One region of the Thalassospira marina genome, then DNA from elsewhere that is predicted to be linked to it. Evidence: predicted binding sites of a transcription regulator. Region 1 holds the regulator's gene; the other holds the start of a gene.

What was found. The regulator PhoB, encoded in region 1, activates phosphate uptake and scavenging genes when phosphate is short. The targets are predictions, from matches to a motif close to TNTCATAAAACTGTCA.
Region 2: a site for PhoB is predicted at 2,623-2,638, ahead of CSC3H3_RS16010 (bifunctional 2',3'-cyclic-nucleotide 2'-phosphodiesterase/3'-nucleotidase). Genes of this name have one in related genera too.

The regions. Positions count from the first base shown of each region.
Region 1 covers NZ_CP024199.1:3,712,247-3,717,428, reverse strand. The annotation lists gene pstA (phosphate ABC transporter permease PstA) at 1-1,099, shown strand, start outside; gene pstB (phosphate ABC transporter ATP-binding protein PstB) at 1,101-1,907, shown strand; gene phoU (phosphate signaling complex protein PhoU) at 1,928-2,659, shown strand; gene phoB (phosphate regulon transcriptional regulator PhoB) at 2,664-3,362, shown strand; gene CSC3H3_RS16945 (cation:proton antiporter domain-containing protein) at 3,548-5,182, opposite strand, start outside.
Region 2 covers NZ_CP024199.1:3,506,872-3,512,053, reverse strand. The annotation lists gene CSC3H3_RS16020 (AraC family transcriptional regulator) at 201-992, opposite strand; gene CSC3H3_RS16015 (MFS transporter) at 1,174-2,517, shown strand; gene CSC3H3_RS16010 (bifunctional 2',3'-cyclic-nucleotide 2'-phosphodiesterase/3'-nucleotidase) at 2,704-4,662, shown strand; gene CSC3H3_RS16005 (GcrA family cell cycle regulator) at 4,860-5,182, opposite strand, start outside.

The sequences.
Region 1 (5,182 bases):
AATCACCTTTGACCCGGCTACGATTGACCCGGACGCGACCCGCGACCCGGCAGTAATCGGCCGCGCCAATTTTGATGGCCTGATCAAGGATGCCCTGCGTGCACGCTTCCCTGAAGTCACCTCGCGGTCGGAAAAGCGCAAGCTTTATGACATCGTTTCAAGCGGTGCATCCTATGACCTGCGTGAACGCGTGCTCGATAATCCGTCGCTGATCGGGCAGACCCGCAAGGTCTGGCTGATTGCCGGTGATGATTTCGACATGCTCAACAAGGGCTATATCAGTGCCGAAACCAGCGAAGCCAGCCGCCGTCTTGATGACGACCAGATCGGCTGGTTCCAGTCGCTGACCGATAGTGGCGCGATTGAAAAACGTTTCCATACCCGCTTCTTCACCAATGGTGACTCCCGCGAACCGGAACTTGCCGGTATCTGGGGGGCGGCCGTGGGGTCGTTCTATACGCTGATCGTTACGCTGGTTCTGTCCTTCCCGATTGGTGTGGCTGCGGCCATCTACCTTGAGGAATTCGCCCCGAAAAACCGCCTGACCCAGGTTATTGAAGTCAATATCAACAATCTGGCGGCTGTTCCGTCCATCGTGTTTGGTCTGCTGGGGCTGGAGCTTTACCTCAATGTAATGCATCTGCCGCGTTCGGCCCCGGTTGTCGGTGGTCTGACCCTGGCCCTGATGACATTGCCGACCATCATCATTGCCGCACGCGCGGCGATCAAGGCTGTACCGCCGTCCATTCGTCAGGCTGCTTTGGGCCTTGGGGCATCGCCGGTGCAAACGGTCAGCCATCATGTGCTGCCGCTGGCAATGCCGGGCATCCTGACCGGGACCATCATTGGTATGGCCCAGGCACTGGGTGAAACGGCACCGCTGCTGATGATCGGCATGGTGGCCTTTATTGTTGATATTCCGGGCAGTGCGATGGATGCGGCAACGGTTCTTCCGGTGCAGATCTATCTGTGGGCAGACAGCCCCGAACGCGCCTTTGTTGAAAAAACCTCTGCGGCGATCATGGTATTGCTGGCTTTCCTGATCCTGATGAACGGGTTGGCCGTGTTCCTGCGCAAGAAATTTGAACGGAAGTGGTAAAATGGCTGTTGTAACTGCTGACGCAATGACAAACGCACCGCACACGCGCGGCAAGTCCAAAATGGCGGCCCGCGAACTGAACCTGTTCTACGGTGATGCCCAGGCGCTTTATAATGTCGATCTTGATGTTGTCGAACGCGAAGTCACCGCCCTGATCGGCCCGTCGGGCTGTGGTAAATCCACGTTCCTGCGTTGCCTGAACCGCATGAACGACACCATCGATGGCGTGACCATCAATGGCAAGGTCACCCTTGATGACCGCGATATTTACGATAAATCGATCGACGTTGTGCAGCTTCGCGCCCGTATCGGCATGGTGTTCCAGAAACCGAACCCCTTCCCGAAATCGATTTTTGATAACGTGGCCTATGGCCCGCGTATTCATGGTCTGGTCAATTCCCGCGACGAACTTGACGAAATCGTCATGACCTCGCTGGAAAAAGCCGGCCTGCTTAAAGAAGTTAAAGACCGTCTTTCCTCACCGGCAACCGGTCTTTCCGGCGGTCAGCAGCAGCGCCTTTGCATTGCGCGTGCGGTTGCTGTCAGCCCTGAAGTCATTTTGATGGATGAACCCTGTTCCGCGCTTGACCCGATCGCGACCGCCAAGGTCGAAGAACTGATCGACGAGCTGCGTTCGAACTACACAATTGTCATCGTCACTCACTCCATGCAGCAGGCCGCGCGTGTGTCGCAGCGCACGGCTTTTTTCCACCTGGGTAAACTGGTGGAAGTCGGCGAAACGGACCAAATCTTTACCAACCCGCGAGACGAACGGACCAAGGGTTACATCACTGGTCGCTTCGGCTAAGCCGGGCAGGAGGTAATTCGATGAGAAAAGAAGAAAGCCATATTGTCAGTTCATTCGATGATGAACTGACCCGGTTGAACAATATCATTTCCCAGATGGGCGGCCTGGCCGAAAGCCAGCTGATTTCGGCGATCCGCGCGATTTCCAAGCGTGATTCCGAACTGGCTGAACAGGTCATTGTTTCCGACCTGCGCATCGACAAACTTGAACAGGAAGTTCAGGATTTCGCCGTTCGCGTTCTGGCACTGCGCCAGCCGATGGCCGATGACCTGCGCCAGGTTGTGACCGCGCTCAAGCTGTCAAACGATCTTGAACGTATTGGCGACCTTGCTAAAAACATCGCCAAACGTGCCCAGGTTCTAAACCAGATCCCGCCGATCCGCCCGGTTCAGGTCATTCCGAACATGGCCCGTCTGGCACAGGAAATCATCAAGGACGTTCTGGACGCCTATATCGAAAACGATGCTGAAAAAGCACAGCGCGTTTGGGCCCGCGACCAGGAAGTCGACGATATGTACAATTCGCTGTTCCGCGAATTGCTGACCTACATGATGGAAGACCCGCGCAATATTACCGCATCGACCCATCTTTTGTTCATTGCCAAAAACATTGAACGCATCGGTGACCATGCCACCAACATTGCCGAAACGATCTATTACCGCATCAAGGGTGAAGATCTGCCGGTTGATGGCCGTCCCAAAAATGATGCTGCCAATTTCGCTGTGATTGAACCCAACGAGGCAGGGGAATAACAGGATGGATCCTACGGTTCTTATTGTCGAGGATGAAGCCGCCATCGTCACGATGCTGCGCTACAACCTCGAACGGGAAGGCATGAATGTTGTCGAAGCCGGTGACGGGGACGAAGCCCTGAAAATCATGGCTGAAACCCATGTTGATCTGGTCCTTCTGGACTGGATGCTGCCGGTCATGTCCGGGATCGAAGTATGCCGTCAGATCCGCCGTAAACCTGAAAGCCGCGATTTGCCGGTGATCATGGTGACCGCGCGTGGTGAAGAAGGCGACCGTATTCGCGGCCTCGATACCGGGGCCGACGATTACGTGACCAAACCCTTTGCCATTGGCGAATTGCTGGCCCGTATCCGTGCGCTTTTGCGCCGCTCCGGCCCGGCGCAACCACAGGGGCAGTTGATCTATTCCGATATCGAAATGGATCTGGCTGCGCATCGCGTCAATCGCAGCGGTAAACCCATCCATCTCGGGCCGACGGAATTTCGTCTTCTGCGTTATTTCCTGGAGCATCCGGGCCGGGTTTTCTCGCGCGAACAGTTACTTAACGCTGTTTGGGGGCCGAATATCTATGTCGAAACCCGCACGGTGGATGTGCATATCCGTCGTCTGCGCAAAGCCCTGAACGATGTCAAAGGCACCAAGGACGTTATCCGCACCGTTCGCGCGGCCGGTTATGCCCTGGATGATGACGCGGCTGCCTGATCGGCCTTTTTATTTATCGTAATTGTGACAGAATTTCGCAATTTACACTGAAAATACAAGGCCCTGTCACATTGGCAGGGCCTTGTTTTATTTCTGCTGGCAAGTTGATATTCAGCGCCGCGATGTATGTTGTCAGGCAAATGACACTGGCTGCTGTTCATGGGCCTTGGTTCTCGGCCCAGCATCTACGCTTTGTTACCGGCCCCGGTGCCTTTGGTGCCCACAGGGGCCGTTTTCGTTGCGGAGGCGGATGAATGTCCTGACGACCGCGGGGCCAGTTCATTCATCAGCAGCATGTCCGCCCGGCGGAATTTGGCAATTTCAGCATCAATTTCATCCTGCGGTACATCACAGGCTGACAGCACATGGTCCGACAGGCGCAAACCCGTTTCCAGCACTTCGGGGATGGCAGCATTGGCACCGCTGCGCGACAGGGCACCAATATGGGAAATATCCTGTGCGCGGGCGAAAATCTTCAGATGTGGGTAATGCTGGCGCAGCAATGCCACGGTTTTTTCGGTTTCATGCGGCGAACCCATGGCAACGGCGGCAACATGGGCCTGTTCTGTGTGGGCTGCCCGGAAACTTTCCGGCCTGGAACCATCGGCGAAATAAACCGGCAATCCTTCGGCCCGGCCGCGAGCCACCTGTTGGGCGTCGGATTCCAGAACGATAAAGGGAATGTTGCGGGTTCTTAACAACCGTGCCAGCACCCGGCCAACACGCCCGCAGCCGATAATCAGCACATGGTGTTCCACACCTTCGGTATGGGCTTCAATATCGCCAAGCTGGTCGGTTTCACGCGGATGCAGGATATCTTCCAGCTTTTTGCCCAGGCTGATCAGGCTGGGTGTTACGGCCATGGAAATGGCAACAATCGGCACCAGAATGGCGGCAAGTTCGGGGGTAATGGCACCGTTTTGGGCGGCCAGTGTAAACATCACAAAGGCAAATTCGCCGCCACCGGCCAGCCCCATCGCAATGCGGATCGAAACCGCCCGGTCAAACCGGGTTGCCAGCGACAGCACAAACAGGATCGCCGCCTTTATCAATAGAAGGGCAACCACGCCCATAACCACCGTAATCGCGTGGTGGTACACCACCCCGATATCGACCGACATGCCCACCGACATAAAAAACAGCGACAGAAACACCCCACGAAACGGGGCAATGTCTGCTTCGATCTGGTGGCGAAATTCGGTTTCGGCCAACATCACACCGGCAATAAACGCACCCAGCGCCATGGAAAGCCCGGCCATTTCCGTAAGCGTACTGGCCGCCAGCACGGCAAACAGGGTGCCAATGGCAAACAGTTCGGGGTTATGCAGGGCGGCAATGGCGCGAAACATCGGGCGCAATAAATATCGCCCGGCCAGCAATAACACCGCAACCGCCCCAACTCCGGCCAGGATGCTGACCCAGGGGCTGGTGGTGCTGGTGGTGTTGCCTGCGGCCTGCACCATAATCAGGAACGGGCCAACCGCCACGTCCTGCAACAGCAAAACCGCAAGGGCTGCGCGGCCAAACCGGGTGTGAAGCTGGCGTTCATCGGAAAGCTGTTTGAGGATAATCGCGGTCGATGACAAAGCCAGCGCGCCGGCAATCACCAGCGCACTTGGCAGTGGCAGATCAATCGTCATCAGCGCGACAAAACCGATGCCCAGCGTGACAATAATTTGCAAAACACCAAGGGCGGCAAATTTACCGCCAATCACGCGCAACCGTTCACGCGACAGTTCCAGCCCGATCATGAAAAGCAGGAAAACAACGCCCAGTTCGGCAACGGTGGAAATGTCCCTGTTGCTGGGAATAAGCCCCAG
Region 2 (5,182 bases), 210 kb from region 1:
TGTCTTTGACGGGCAACGGGCAACGGGCAACGGGCAACGGGCAACGGGCAACGGGCAACGGGCAACGGGCAACGGGCAACGGGCAACGGGCAACGGGCAACGGGCGTGTCGCGGGCTTTTCAGTTACGGGGGAAGATGCTGTTAAGGCTGTTTCCGGGTGGGGCCTTCGCCAATGATGACGTCAGGGTCTTTGCAATCCATCACAGCGGCGTATTGAAATAGGTGCCCGGTGTTTTGCCGGTTGCCTTGCGAAACATGGCGATGAAGGCCGAGGTATTGTCATAGCCAAGGTCCAGCGCAATTTCGGTGACCGGCCGGTGATGGGCGAGTTTTTCCAAGGCATAGAGCAGCCGTAATTTTTGCCGCCATTCGCGAAAGGGCATACCGGTTTCGCGTAAAAACAGGCGGGCAAGTGTACGGGAAGATGCCCCGCAGTCGCGTGACCATTCTTCAAGGGTGCGGTTATCGGCGGGGTCGGTTTGCAATTGCTGGCAAATGCGCGATAGCCGCGTGTCCTTGGGGGCGGGCAGATGCAGGTTGTTGGTATGGGCCTGTGCGGCAAGCTGATCGAGCAGCACCTGGATCAGGCGGCCTTCGCTGCCTTCTTCGTCATATTCAATGGGAATTTGCGTTGCCGCACGGATCAGTTCCCGCAGGAGCGGGCTGACTTCCAGCACGATGCACCGGTCGATCAGGGTTGTTGGTGCATGGCGCGAAATATAGACATGGCGTGACCGGCAAAAGGTGGCATGGGCAACCGCATGGTCAAGCCCGGGCGGCACCCATACCGCGCGCTGGGGCGGCACCACCCAGATGCCGGCCTCGGTCGTGACGGTCATGGTGCCTTCGATGGAATAGATCAGCTGATACCAGTCATGATGATGCATGCCCACGCAATGGCCAGCGGGAACGTCGCTGATGCGGACATAAACCGGGCGGGGCAGTTCATCGGGCCGGGGGCGTGGCGGCGGTGAATTTTCCGGTCTTAGCATGAAAATGTCCTGTTTGCCGTATTCAATGGCAGATTACCGTGAGACAGACGGGAATGACAAGTTTAGTTTGGAAGCAATACAGACAACCCACAGAAAACTTGAAGACACGTAATGGGGTAAACCCCATGAGCCCGTTCCCATCCTTTCCCGCCGGGTTCATGACATATCAGGAAGCGTTTGAATGCCTACTCCTTACCCGACACCGCGGCAGCCCGATATGCCCGAAGCCCAAAACCCGACCGAGCCGGATGCCCACGCACCGGGTAATCTGGGCGGTGAAGCCCCCAGCCAGACGGCCTTTGCCACTGGCCCCGGCGCAAGCCCGACGGGATGGCGCAATAACCCGGAAGTTCTGCTGATCCTGATGGCAGCGGCAATGCCGCTTTCATTTTCGACCTGGATGGCGCTTTTGAATAATTTTTCGGTCGAAATGGCCGATTTTACCGGGCGTGAAATTGGCATTTTGCAGTCCCTGCGCGAAATTCCCGGCTTCTTGGCCTTTACCGCCATTTTCGCCCTGCTGATTTTCCGTGAACAGACCTTTGCGGTCATTTCCCTGCTGGTCCTGGGCCTTGGCGTGGCAATCAGCGGCTATTTCCCCACCGTGATCGGGCTTTATTGCACGACGGTCCTGATGTCGATTGGCTTTCACTATTTTGAAACCATGCAACAGGCGCTATCCCTGCAATGGGTGGCAAAGGACCGAACGGCGATGGTGATGGGGCGGCAGCTTTCGGCAAAGTCGATTGCGTCGCTTTTCATGTTTGGCGGTGTCTGGATTTTGATGGAAATTTTCCAGATGCCCTATCGCGGGGTTTATGTGGTGGGCGGTGCGCTGACCGTTATTCTGGCCATCATCGCCTGGATGGTGTTCCCCAAATTCAAGGATGCCCATCCGCAAACACGCAAGCTGATCCTGCGTCGCCGTTACTGGCTGTATTACGCGCTGACCTTCATGGCCGGGGCACGCCGCCAGATATTTACCGTTTTCGCTGGTTTTCTGATGGTGGAAAAGTTTGGCTATGACGTGGGCACCATCACCATTCTTTACCTGCTTAACCATGCCATCAATATGGTGTTGGCACCGAAAATTGGCCGCCTGATTGGCAAATGGGGCGAACGGCGAGCATTGATTGTTGAATATTGCGGGCTGTTTATCGTCTTTACATCCTATGCCTTTGTGCAGAATGCCCATATCGCTGCCGGGCTTTATGTGGTGGACCACATGTTCTTTGCCATGGCGATTGCGATGAAAACCTATTTCCAGAAAATCGCCGACCCGCGCGATATTTCCTCGACGGCGGGGGTCAGCTTTACCATCAACCATATTGCGGCTGTGTTTTTACCTGCAGCATTTGGTTTGTTGTGGCTGGTGTCGCCCAGTGCAGTGTTCCTGACCGGGGCGGTGCTGGCGCTTGGTTCGCTTATCCTGTCGCTGAACGTACCCAATGACCCGCGACCGGGTAACGAAGTGGTTTTTGGTGGCAGCGAAGATGGTGCCGCCATTGGGCAGGCTGCTCGGTAATTTTACGTAAGCCATTCGCGACGCTGGGTTTTCTGGCGCAAACATTCAAATTCGAAAACGCCTGTTCTTGTGGACGGGCGTTTTTGTTTGCGTGAACGCATCTATTTTCGCAAAATCTTCAAATCCTGACCATGCAATCAACAATACATTTGTCAGATAGACCACCAATTTTCAGGGATGCAATAAATGACTTTTTACCGTCCATTGGCCAGCGTGATTATGGGCCTTTCCGTCAGCCTGATGGCGGGCACCGCCCTTGCCGATAGCACCGTATCGCTGCGAATTCTTGAAACCACCGATATCCATTCGCACCTGGTCAATTACGACTATTACCGCGATGCGCCGTCCCAAAGTGTCGGCCTTGCCAAGGATGCAACCCTGATCAAACAGGCGCGTGCCGAAGCCGACAACGCGATCCTGATCGACAATGGTGACCTGATCCAGGGCAACCCGCTGGGTGATTATATGGCAAAGCGCCATGGCCTGAAAAAGGGCGAAATTCACCCGGTTTACAAGGCCATGAACCTGATGGATTACGACGTTGGCAATGTCGGCAACCATGAATTCAATTACGGGCTGGAATTTCTCGCCAATGCTATTGCGGGTGCCAAATTCCCCTATGTGAATGCCAATATCTTTGTCGCGGATGGCGATGATAATCCTGATAACGACAAACCCTATTTCACGCCCTATCAGCTTTTGCAGCGTGAACTGGTGGACAAGGACGGCAAAAAACACCCGATCACCATTGGCGTGATCGGTTTTGCCCCGCCCCAGATCATGCAGTGGGACAAGGCCAATCTTGAAGGCCATGTCATCACCAAGGACATCGTTGATATGGCGGAAAAATACGTGCCGGAAATGCGCGAAAAGGGCGCAGACCTGGTGGTTGCCGTGGCCCATTCCGGCATGAGCACCCAAACCCGCGAGGGCATGGAAGAAAACGCCACCTATTACCTGTCCAAGGTTAAGGGGATTGATGCGATCCTGTTTGGGCATTCGCATGGTGTTTTCCCGTCTGACAAATTTGCCGATATCGAAGGTGTGGATTTGTCGAAGGGCACGATCAACGGTGTTCCTGCCGTGATGCCGGGCTTTTGGGGCAGCCATGTTGGCGTGATCGATTTAAGCTTGAATGTGAAGGATGACGGAAGCTGGAGCGTAACTGACGCCCTGTCGGAAGCCGAGCCGATCTATCATCGTGAAGGCCGCGATATTGTGCCGCTGGTCGATGCCGACCCGGAAATTTTAAAGGCAGTCGATACCGAACATAAGGCAACGATTGATTATATGCGCGAAGGTGTTGGCACCACCGAAGCCCCGATCAATAGCTTCTTTGCGCTGGTGGCAGATGACCCCTCGATCCAGATCGTGACCAATGCCCAGACCTGGTATCTGAAAAAGATTTTGGCGGGCACGGAATATGATGGCTTGCCGATCCTCTCAGCCGGGGCCCCCTTCAAGGCGGGCGGGCGCGGTGGCCCGGATTATTATACCGATATTCCGGCAGGCCAGATCGCCCTTAAAAACGTTGCCGATCTTTACATTTACCCCAACACCGTCCGTGCCGTTTTGCTGACGGGCGATCAGGTGCGGGAATGGCTGGAAATGTCGGCAGGCCAGTTTAACCGAATTGATCCCAACAGTGATCAGGAACAGATGCTGATCAACGAGGATTTCCCGACCTATAATTTCGATGTCATCGATGGGGTGACCTATGAAATCGATGTGACGCAACCTGCCCGCTATAACAAGGAAGGCGAGGTTGTGAACAAGGATGCCCACCGCATTACCAATTTGCAGTTCGGTGGCAAACCGATTGATGGCAGCCAGAAATTTGTGGTGGCGACCAACAATTACCGTGCCAGTGGCGGCGGGCATTTTCCGGGGCTGGATGGTTCAACCATCATTGTTGATGCACCGGATGAAAACCGCACGGTTCTGGCAAACTACATTCTTGATGAAAAAAACATCGACCCGAAGGCCGATGGGAACTGGCATCTTGCCCCGGTGGGCAATGCCGACAAGGTGACTTTCGTGACCAGCCCCAAAGCATCGGATGCGGCAAATGCACCATCCAATATCAGTTTTATCGGTGAAACCCAGGAAGGGTTCGCCCAATATGTGCTGACGACTTTGAAATAATCGACGGCTTTTGGGCGCGGGGGGTATCCGTGCCCGGTGTCGATGATGTTGCAAACCCCGCCCTTTGGGCGGGGTTTTGTTTTGGCGGCAAGGTAGGGTGCGGGCGGAAGCCCTGCACATTGAACTGCCATTGCGCACATGAAAAAGCCGCCCCGAAGGACGGCTTTTTGAATTTTGGGTCGGTGAACAGGGCGTGATTAACGCTTGTTGTTCGGGCCGCCATTGTTCGGATTGCGCGGATTATCTTCACGCGGGCTTTTGCCATTCAGGTAAGCCGCAGCGCAATGTTCGTCGCAATAGGGTTTGCCAGGGATGATTTTCTTGCCACAGAAGTGGAAGTCATCGTCACCCGGATCACCAAACGGCCAGCGGCACATGCCCGGTCCAAGGTCATAGATGCTGATGCCTTTGGACAGAACTTTGGGCGCAGGGGCCTTTTTGGTTTCAGATTCTTCAGCACGACGCTGGATCGGGGACGGACGTTTGGGCAGGCCCAGGCGGTGTGCCTTGCCAACGACGG